Regions from separate parts of the Rhodoferax sp. GW822-FHT02D07 genome, predicted to be linked through region 1. Evidence: predicted binding sites of a transcription regulator. Region 1 holds the regulator's gene; each other region holds the start of a gene.
The links. The regulator sigma-54, encoded in region 1, starts transcription at its own class of promoters, with help from an activator protein. The targets are predictions, from matches to a motif close to TGGCANGNAANCTGCTTT.
Positions count from the first base shown of each region.

Region 1 (3,274 bases):
GGCGTCCATATTCCGCAAACTGAATGTGGAAGACAACGTGCGCGCCGTGCTGGAGTTGCAGCGGGATGCCGGCGGCAACCCGCTTAGTTCTGCCGAAATTGAAAAGCGCCTGACCGCCTTGCTGCAGGAGCTGCGCGTGGAGCATCTGCGCGAGTCACCCTCCCTGGCGCTGTCGGGCGGGGAGCGTCGCCGTGTGGAGATTGCGCGCGCACTGGCCACCAACCCGCGCTTCATCCTGTTGGACGAACCCTTTGCCGGTATTGACCCGATCGCGGTGATCGAGATCCAGCGCATCATCAACTTCCTGAAGGGCCGTGGCATTGGGGTGCTCATCACCGACCACAACGTGCGCGAGACCCTGGGCATTTGCGACCACGCCTACATCATCAGCGACGGCCATGTGCTGGCGCAGGGCACCCCCTCCGAGATCGTGAACAACGCCGATGTGCGCCGCGTCTATCTCGGCGAACACTTCAAGATGTGATGAAGCAAGGGCTGTCATTACGCGTCTCCCAACACCTGGCGCTCACGCCCCAGTTGCAGCAGTCCATCCGTCTGCTGCAGCTCTCCACGCTGGAGCTGAGCCAGGAGGTGGAGCAGATGCTGGACGAAAACCCGTTTCTGGAGCTGACCGAGGACCGGGCCGAGCGTGAAGACTTTGGGTTGAACGCTGCGGACGCTGTGGTGAGCGAGGGCGATCGCCTGTCCGAAGCCGGTGACGCCGAATATGCTCCTAATTCTGTAGCTGACTATGCAACATCCACAGGGGCTGGCACCTCCAATGATGAAGATGCCACGCCACTGAGCAGCAGCGAGGAGCCCAACTGGGAGGGCGACGGCACCACCGAAATGACGCCTGACGACGGCGAATGGGGCGTGGATGCCAAAGCCAAGGCCAACAACCTGGGCGATGACGAAGAGAAGGACGCCACCGAGCTGGCGCGTTCCTCTGAATCGCTGCAGGTCTTTCTGCACCGCCAGGCCCTGAGCCTGCGCTTGAATGCCACCGATGCAGCGGCGCTGCGCTTCCTGATCGAGTCGCTCAATGAAGACGGCTACCTGGAGGACCCGCTGGAAGACTTGGCGCGTAGTCTGAGCCCTGGAGATGAAGAGCAGCTGCAGGATCTGGTGCACCACTTCACCGTGGCGCTGGGCCTGTTGCACAGCCTGGAGCCCGTCGGCGTGGGCGCGCGCGACCTGGGCGAATGCCTGCGCCTGCAGCTGCAAGCTCTGCTGACCCTGGCCGAAGACGATGGTGAGCACGACCGGCTGGAAGTGTTGCAGGTGGCGCTGGCCATCTGCCGCCAGCCCATGGACCTGCTGGCGCGGCGCGACATCAAGCGCCTGGTGCAGATGGGCGTGGGCAGCGATGCGTTTGTGCGTGAGGCGATTGCGCTGATTGCGCGGCTTGAGCCCAAGCCCGGCCGCCGCTTTGTGGATGTGGAACGCAACATCATCGTGCCCGATGTGCTGGTGGTGTCCATTGGCAAGGCCGGCGGCATTCCGAAGTTCCGTGTTCAGCTCAATCCCGACGTGATGCCGCGCCTCAAGGTGCACGATATCTACGCCAATGTGCTGCGCAACCACCGCGGCGGCAAGGATGCCGGCGGCCATGCCGCGCTGCAGCAGCGCCTGCAGGAGGCGCGCTGGTTCATCAAGAACATCCAGCAGCGCTTTGACACCATCCTGCGCGTGAGCACGGCCATTGTGGAGCGACAAAAGAACTTTTTCACCCACGGCGAACTCGCCATGCGCCCGCTGGTGCTGCGCGAGATTGCCGACGAGCTGGGCTTGCACGAGTCCACCATTAGCCGCGTGACCACGGCCAAGTACATGGCCACGCCGTTTGGCACCTTTGAGCTCAAGTACTTCTTTGGCTCCGGCCTGGGCACCGAGAGCGGGGGCAACGCCTCCAGCACCGCGGTGCGTGCGCTCATCAAGCAGTTCATCGCCTCAGAGAGCAGCAAAAAGCCCTTGAGCGATAACCAGATTTCCGACATGCTCAAGGAGCAAGGCATCGAGTGCGCGCGGCGCACCGTGGCCAAATACCGCGAGGGCCTGAAAATCGCCCCCGCCTCACTCCGCAAAGCGCTATGAACCAATTGACCCTTTTTCTCCCCTGCGCCGCCGGCGTGGAGGAGTACCTGGCGCCGGAGATTTTGCAGATCACCGGCCTGCCCCCCGGTTGCGTGACCAAGCAGCGCGGTGGCGTGGCCGTGCGCACCTCGTTTGCGCACGCCATGTTGCTCAACCTGTACAGCCGCCTGGCCCAGCGCGTGCTGGTGCTGGTGTCGTACACCGAGTATCGCAGTGAGCAGGACCTGTACCGCGCCGGCATGCAGGTGCCGTGGGAGCAGTGGTTCACGCCCAAAGAGAGCATCAAGATCGAGGTGACCGCGCAGCACAGCCCGCTGACCTCGCTGAACTTTGCTGCGCTCAAGGTGAAAGACGCCGTCTGCGACCGCTTCCGCGAAGTGGCCAATGGCGTGCGCCCTGACGTGAATACCCAGTGGCCCGATGTACGCATTTACGCCCACCTGACCACCGACGCCTGCTCGCTGTACATCGACACCTCGGGCGAGCCGCTGTTCAAGCGCGGTTGGCGCGAGGACAAGGGCGACGCGCCGCTGAAAGAGACATTGGCCGCGGCCATGATTGCCGCCAGCGGCTGGGCCTCGGGCGACGACGACCTGATGCCGCTGTATGACCCCTGCTGCGGCAGCGGCACCGTGGCCATTGAAGCCGCGCAGATTGCCTGCAACATCGCGGCCGGCTCGCTGCGCCGCTTTGCGTTCGAGAAATACCGGCCCTTCCGTTCGCAGGAGTGGGCGGACATGAAGGCCGAGGCCGCGGCCAACGTGGTCAAGCCCGAGCCGGGCCAGACCGCGCTGATCTACGGCAGCGATGTGTCCCACCGCATGGTGGACTTTGCCCAGCGCAATGCGCAGCGCGCCGGTGTGGCCGATGTGATTGAGTTCCGCGGCGGCGACGCGCTACAGCGCATGCCCCCGATTGAGGGCGGCGGCGTGATGGTGCTGAACCCGCCCTATGGCGAACGCATCGGCATCGGCGGTGTGGCCGGTGAAGGAGAGGGCGCCCGCTTTGGCGCGCGCGAACTCGCGCAGACGGACGAGGGCGTGGACTTCTTCAACCAGCTGGCCAGCCACTGGAAGAAGAACTACAGCGGCTGGACCGCCTGGGTGCTGACGCCCGACCTCAAGCTGCCCGGCAAGATGCGCCTCAAGGAATCGCGCCGCGTGCCCATGTGGAACGG
Region 1 covers NZ_JBXAOD010000008.1:156,993-160,266, forward strand. Annotated here, with positions in the region: gene lptB (LPS export ABC transporter ATP-binding protein) at 1-484, shown strand, start outside; gene rpoN (RNA polymerase factor sigma-54) at 484-2,097, shown strand; gene AC1RNN_RS17390 (THUMP domain-containing class I SAM-dependent RNA methyltransferase) at 2,094-3,274, shown strand, end outside.

Region 2 (3,274 bases), on a different contig from region 1:
GGCAGGCCGCTGTCGGTGACGCTGCCACCTTGCGCATTGCTGCCGGGGGCGTAGCGCGCGGCAAAGCGGCTGTGCGGGGGCAGGGGGCCGCGGTCTTCGGTGGGGTCGCGTTCGATCAGGTAGGGGTAGTCGCCCTGGCTGACCCAGGGCAGCGAATCCAGCGGCAGGCGCAGGCCCATGGGCGAGTCGCCGGGCATGAGGTACATGCGCTCGTCGCGGAAGAACCAGGGCCCGGTGGTCCACTCGGGGCCGCTCAGGCCGGGGTTGTTGCTGGCGCCGGCTTTGAGCGGCAGCACATAGCCAACCACCGAATCCAGCTTCTGCTCGAACACGCGGCGCAGGCGGGCACGTTCCATCTCGTCGTCGAGCTTGGCGTTGAAGGGGTCCACGTTCACCGGCAGACGGCGCTCGCGCCAGAGGTAGTACCAGGTGTCCTCATAGCCGGCCTGCACGTATTTGTCAGTCAGGCCCAGCTTGCCGGCCAGGGTGCGGATGAAGTAGCCCGCATCCTCGGCCACATAGTGGGTGGGCTCGCGTTCGTCGGTAAAGAGGGCGGTGTTGTTCCAGACTTTCTGCTTGTCGGCGCGCCAGTAGATGTTGAGCGCCCAGCGTGGCAGCTGCTCACCGGGGTACCACTTGCCTTGGCCAAAGTGCAGAAAGCCACCCTGGCCGTATTCGTCGCGCAGCTTGTGCGTCAGCTCGGTGGCAAAGCCGCGTTTGGTCGGGCCCAAGGCATCAGTGTTCCACTCGGGCGCGTCGCGGTCGTTCACTGCAACAAAAGTGGGTTCGCCGCCCATGGTGAGGCGTACATCGCCGGCCAGCAGCTCGGCATCCACGGCTTCGCCCAGCGCCATGACGGAGCCCCATTGCTCGGGGGTATAGGGCTTGGTGACGCGGGGAGATTCGTAAATGCGGGTGACCTGCATGTGGTGGCTGAACTCCACCTCGCTCTTGTCCACACCGCCTTCGATGGGGGCGGCGCCGCTGGGCTGCGGTGTGCAGGCCAGGGGGATGTGGCCTTCGCCGGCCAGCAGGCCGCTGGTGGCGTCCAGGCCGATCCAGCCAGCGCCGGGCAGGTAGACCTCGCACCAGGCGTGCAGGTCGGTGAAATCGACCTCAGTGCCGCTGGGGCCGTCCAGCGATTTCACGTCGGGCGCGAGCTGGATCAGGTAGCCCGAGACAAAGCGCGCAGCCAGGCCGCAGCGGCGCAGCAACTGCACCAGCAGCCAGGCCGAATCGCGGCAGGAACCGCTGGCCAGCGCCAGGGTTTCTTCGGGCGTTTGCACGCCGGGTTCCATGCGGATGGTGTAGCTGACGGCCTTGTGCACCAGCTGGTTGATGTCCACCAGAAAGTCGATGGTGCGGCGCTTTTTCAGGTCGATCTTGTCCAGAAAGCCCTTGAACAGCGGCTCCATGGCGTCGGCCACGAGGTAGGGCGCCAGTTCCTGCTTGAGGGCGGACTCGTACTGGAAGGGGAACTCTTCGGCGCTCGGCTCCAGGAAGAAGTCGAAGGGGTTGTAGACCGCCATTTCGACCACCAGGTCCACGGTGACCTTGAACTGGGTGGTCTTCTCGGGGAAGACCAGGCGGGCCTGGTAGTTGGCGAAGGGGTCCTGCTGCCAGTTGATGAAGTGGTTGCCGGGTTCGACCTTGAGGGAGTAGGACAGAACTTTGCTGCGGCAGTGGGGCGCAGGGCGCAGACGGATAACTTGGGGGCCCAGATTGACCAAACGGTCGTAGGTGTAGTGGGTAACGTGGTTCAGCGCTGCGTGAATGGACATGGGCCGGTCTCGGTAGGGTACACACTGGAAAGCCGGTGCGCTGTCTGCCGCACCGACCCCATCCTAACAATGGTGGATGACGAGGGGTTCCAAGCAAGTCCCGCGCCATGCAGCCCAGCCCTTTGGCGGCGCGGTTAGCATGGCCGCATGTTCTTTGCCGCCAACCGCACCAGCGCATGGCCCCGCACGGTGTTTGCGGCGCTGCTGGGCTTTGTGCTGGGGGCGGCGCTGCAGTTGCAGCAGGCGGCTTTGTGGCCGGTGTGGGTCTATGGATTATTTGTGCTGCTGGCCCCCGTCCTGTATGTGCAAGCAGCTCCTGAAAAGATAGCACGTTGGCTGCCAAGCCGCGATGGTCTGCTGCCTCTGGGGCTGGCCTGTGTGCTGGTGTGGTGTGCTGGCATGGCGCTGGGCTTGGGCAGCACCGGTTTGCGCGCGGTTGTCTTTGCCTGCCACACGCTGGCCCCGGCGCTGGAGGGGCACGACCTGCGGGTCACCGGTGTGGTGGAGGGCTTGCCGCAGCCCACGGACGCCGGCCTGCGCTTTACCCTGCGCGTGGAACATGCCCTGCTGGACGGGCAGCCGGCGGTGGTGCCCGGGCGCTGGGCTGTGGGCTGGTATGCCCAGGGCTACGCGCTGGGTGGCGAGCAGACGGGTTTGCAGCGCGTGCCGGCCCCGCTGCAGGCGGGCGAGCGCTGGCAGTTCACCCTGCGGCCTAAGGCACCGCATGGCAGCATCAACCCGCATGGCTTTGACTACGAGCTTTATCTGTGGGAGCAGGGCGTGCAGGCCCGTGCCTATGTGCGCGCCGGCCCGCGCGACCCCGAGCCGCGCCAGCTGGGCCAGACCTGGCAGGCGCCGGTGGCCTGGGCGCGTCAGCAGTTGCGCGATCGCATTCTGGCGGCCCTGCCAGAGCGGCGCGCCGCCGGCCTGTTGGCCGCGCTGGTAGTGGGTGACCAAGCGGCGGTGGAGCGCAGTGACTGGGATGTCTACCGCGCCACGGGCGTCAGTCACCTGATCTCGATTTCAGGCCTCCACATCACCATGTTTGCCTGGGGCGCTGGTTGGTTCACGGGCTGGTTGTGGCGGCGCTCGCGCCGACTGTGCCTGTTGTTGCCAGCGCCCTCTGCCGCGCTGCTGGGTGGCCTGTTGCTGGCCACGGCCTATGCGGTGCTGGCGGGTTGGGGTGTGCCAGCGCAGCGCACCTGCCTCATGCTGGCAACCGTGAGCCTGCTGCGTCTGGCTGGCGCGCGCTGGCCCTGGCCGTTGGTGTGGATGCTGGCTTGCGCCGCCGTGGTGGCGCTGGACCCCTGGGCCCTGTTGCAGCCGGGCTTCTGGCTCAGCTTTGTGGCGGTGGGGGTGCTGTTTGCTACAGATTCAGGAGCTGCTCGCGCAGAATCCACGGGGGGTATGGGGCGATTTTTCTCCATGCTGCGGGAGCAGTGGATCATCACCTTGGCGCTTGCGCCACTGACGTTGTTGCTGTTCGGGCAACT
Region 2 covers NZ_JBXAOD010000002.1:691,809-695,082, reverse strand. Annotated here, with positions in the region: gene AC1RNN_RS07895 (transglutaminase family protein) at 1-1,781, opposite strand, end outside; gene AC1RNN_RS07890 (DNA internalization-related competence protein ComEC/Rec2) at 1,929-3,274, shown strand, end outside.
Region 2: a site for sigma-54 is predicted at 1,872-1,889, ahead of AC1RNN_RS07895 (transglutaminase family protein). Genes of this name have one in related genera too.

Region 3 (3,274 bases), on a different contig from region 1:
CTTCACTGACGGTGTTGGTGTACTCGTTGCCGCAACGGTAAATGCGGTCCTGCGCCAGCGCATTGCCGGCGCACGCCAAGGCCATCAGGGAAAAGAGAAGAGAGGTTTTCATGCAGTGTCCGCGCCAACAGAGCCTAGGCGCCTGTTTCAGTATGCGCCAAAAAGTGCCCAAAAACAAAAAGTGCCCCAGTATCCATTCGCATTGGACCGGAATCTGTGTCACTTTGTTTGCAAAAAAAAGGACGGCTTGCGCCGTCCTTTTTGCCTGTAGCGCTGCCGGGTAGGCAGCAGACATTACAGGGAGTAGTACATATCGTATTCGACAGGGTGGGGAGCCATGCGGAAACGGGTCACTTCAGACATCTTCAGTTCGATGTAGGCATCGAGCATGGAGTCAGTGAATACGCCACCCTTGGTCAGGAAGCCGCGGTCCTTGTCGAGATATTCCAGGGCCTGGTCGAGGCTGTGGCACACGGTCGGCACCTTTGCATCTTCCTCGGGAGGCAGATGGTAGAGGTCCTTGGTGGCAGCTTCGCCGGGGTGGATCTTGTTTTCCACGCCATCCAGACCGGCCATCATCAGTGCAGAGAAAGCGAGGTAGGGGTTGGCAGATGGATCGGGGAAGCGCGCTTCGATACGACGGCCCTTGGGGTTTGCCACAAAGGGAATACGGATGGAGGCGGAGCGGTTGCGGGCAGAGTAAGCCAGCTTCACGGGCGCTTCGAAACCGGGAACCAGGCGCTTGTAGCTGTTGGTGCCGGGGTTGGTGATGGCATTCAGGGCACGGGCGTGCTTGATGATGCCGCCGATGTAGTACAGGGCGAAATCAGACAGGCCAGCGTAGCCGTCGCCTGCGAACAGGTTCTTGCCGTCTTTCCAGATGGATTGGTGCACGTGCATGCCGGAACCGTTGTCGCCAGCGTAGGGCTTGGGCATAAAGGTGGCGGTCTTGCCGTAGGCATTGGCCACGTTCCAGACCACGTACTTCAGGTTCTGGGTCCAGTCGGCGCGCTCCACCAGGGTGGAGAACTTGGTGCCGATTTCGTTCTGGCCAGCGCCCGCCACTTCGTGGTGGAACACTTCAACCGGAATGCCCAGGGATTCGAGGATCAGGGACATTTCGGCGCGCATGTCTTGCGTGCTGTCGACGGGAGGAACGGGGAAGTAGCCGCCCTTGGTGGTGGGACGGTGGCCGCGGTTGCCGCCTTCGAGCTGTTTGCCGGAGTTCCAGGGTGCTTCGTATTCTTCGATTTCGAAGCCAACCTTGCCGGGTTCGTTGGACCAGCGCACACCGTCGAACAGGAAGAACTCAGGCTCGGGTCCGAAGTAGGCGGTGTCACCCATGCCGGAGGCCTTCAGGTAGGCTTCAGCGCGCTTGGCAATGGAGCGGGGGTCACGATCGTAGGCCTTGCCGTCGGAAGGCTCAACCACGTCGCACTGCAGGAACAGAGTGGTTTCTTCGAAGAAGGGGTCAATGTTGGCCGTGTTGGGGTCAGGCATCAACTGCATGTCGGAGGCTTCAATGCCCTTCCAGCCAGCGATGGAGGAACCGTCGAAGGCATGGCCGGATGTGAACTTGTCTTCGTCGAAAGCGGAAATCGGCACGGTCACGTGCTGTTCTTTACCGCGGGTATCGGTGAAACGGAAGTCAACGAACTTGACTTCATTCTCTTTCACCAGTTTCATCACGTCTGCGACGGTCTTGGCCATCAAATACTCCTGTTGCACGGTTGTAAAAAGAATTGCCCTGCTCACAATGCAGCTTTTGTGCCAAAGCACAGGGCTCTGGCGTTTCGGCAAACGGGGCTATTTTGCCCCGATAAAGCCGGCATTTTCCGGTGCGCACCGTAAAGAAGCGCACTGGTAACCCGCCACACACCCAGAATGCACCAAACAAGTGCAATCCAATGACGCACCAAATTGATGCAATTTCAAGAGCGCACCAAGTTCGGGCCCAACGACAAGTCCATACCTGCAAGAGCCGCGCGCAGCGCCCCGAAAGCCGCCTCCACCGCCGCCGGCGCCCCCTTGACGCCCAGCTCAATATGGCGCCCCCATTCGGGGTGGTCCACACTGGGGAGGCTGAAGACCTTGATCGGGTGCTCGCGCTCCAGTGCTTCCATCAAGGGCGTGAGCGCGGACTCAATGGCACCAAAGATGATCACGGAACGCTCCAGATGCGCCTCGCGCACAAACAGGTGGGAATAGCGGCGATCCAGCACCGAGGCCACCATGGGCCAGGCCATGACGGGGAAGCCCGGCACAAAGTGCACATGCCCTCCTCCCTCGCCCACGCAGCTGAAACCGGGAATCTTGTTGTACGGGTTGGCAATGATCTCGGCCCCCTGCGGAAACACGCCCATATTGAGCCGGTGCTGGTTGTCTGCGCGGTTGGGCTCATAAGGCAAGCCCTGCTCGCGCGCCACGTCCTGCATGCGTTCGTAGATCAGGGCTTCGGCCTGCGGGTGCAGCACTAGGGGCAAGCCCAGCGCCCTCGCAGCACACTGGCGGGTGTGGTCATCGGGCGTCGCACCTATGCCGCCAAAAGAAAACACCACATCACCGGAGTCAAAGGCTCGCTTCAGGGTTTGCGTGATGCGCGCCGGGTCGTCTCCCACATAGTCAGCGTAGGCGACCTGCAGGCCACGCTCCCCCAGTAGTTCGATGGCCTTGGCAAGGTGCTTGTCGGCGCGCTTGCCGGAGAGGATTTCGTCTCCGATGATGAGCAGACCAAAGTTCATGGCAGCTCCAGGTGTTCGGCAGAAGGCTCCAGCATGGCCGGCTCCACGGGATCGGGGGTGGCAGCCGTGGCCTGCTCGCAGCGCATTTGCTGCAAGGCCGCCAGGCAGTAGTGGGTGAACCACAGGGAAGAGAAAGCGAAGATCAGGGTGTAGAGCCAGATGGAGAGCGGCACCAGCACCGGTGCCAGCGCCACCGCCACAAAGCCCACCGACCAGATCAGGCTGGGCGCCGCGCCCAGGTAGCCAGTGAACACCCCCATGCCAAGCAGCCACCAGCGATGGCGGCGCATCAGGGCGTGACGCTCATCGGCTGTGGCGTGGTCTGCCAGCGCGTCAAAGGCCAGCACGCGGTAGGTCAGCCAACCCCAGATCAGCGGCGGCAGCACCAGCACCAGGGGCGGCAACAGCCACAGCGGCATGGACAGCAACAGCAGGAACAGGGCGCCAACACTGGATACCAGCCCCCAGACCACGCTGACCAGGTAAGAAGCACCGCCAGTACGCTCCAGGGCAGGAAAGCGGCGCTGTGTGAC
Region 3 covers NZ_JBXAOD010000001.1:545,926-549,199, reverse strand. Annotated here, with positions in the region: gene AC1RNN_RS02650 (hypothetical protein) at 1-112, opposite strand, end outside; gene glnA (type I glutamate--ammonia ligase) at 295-1,710, opposite strand; gene AC1RNN_RS02640 (competence/damage-inducible protein A) at 1,932-2,741, opposite strand; gene AC1RNN_RS02635 (EI24 domain-containing protein) at 2,738-3,274, opposite strand, start outside.
Region 3: a site for sigma-54 is predicted at 1,756-1,773, ahead of glnA (type I glutamate--ammonia ligase). Genes of this name have one in related genera too.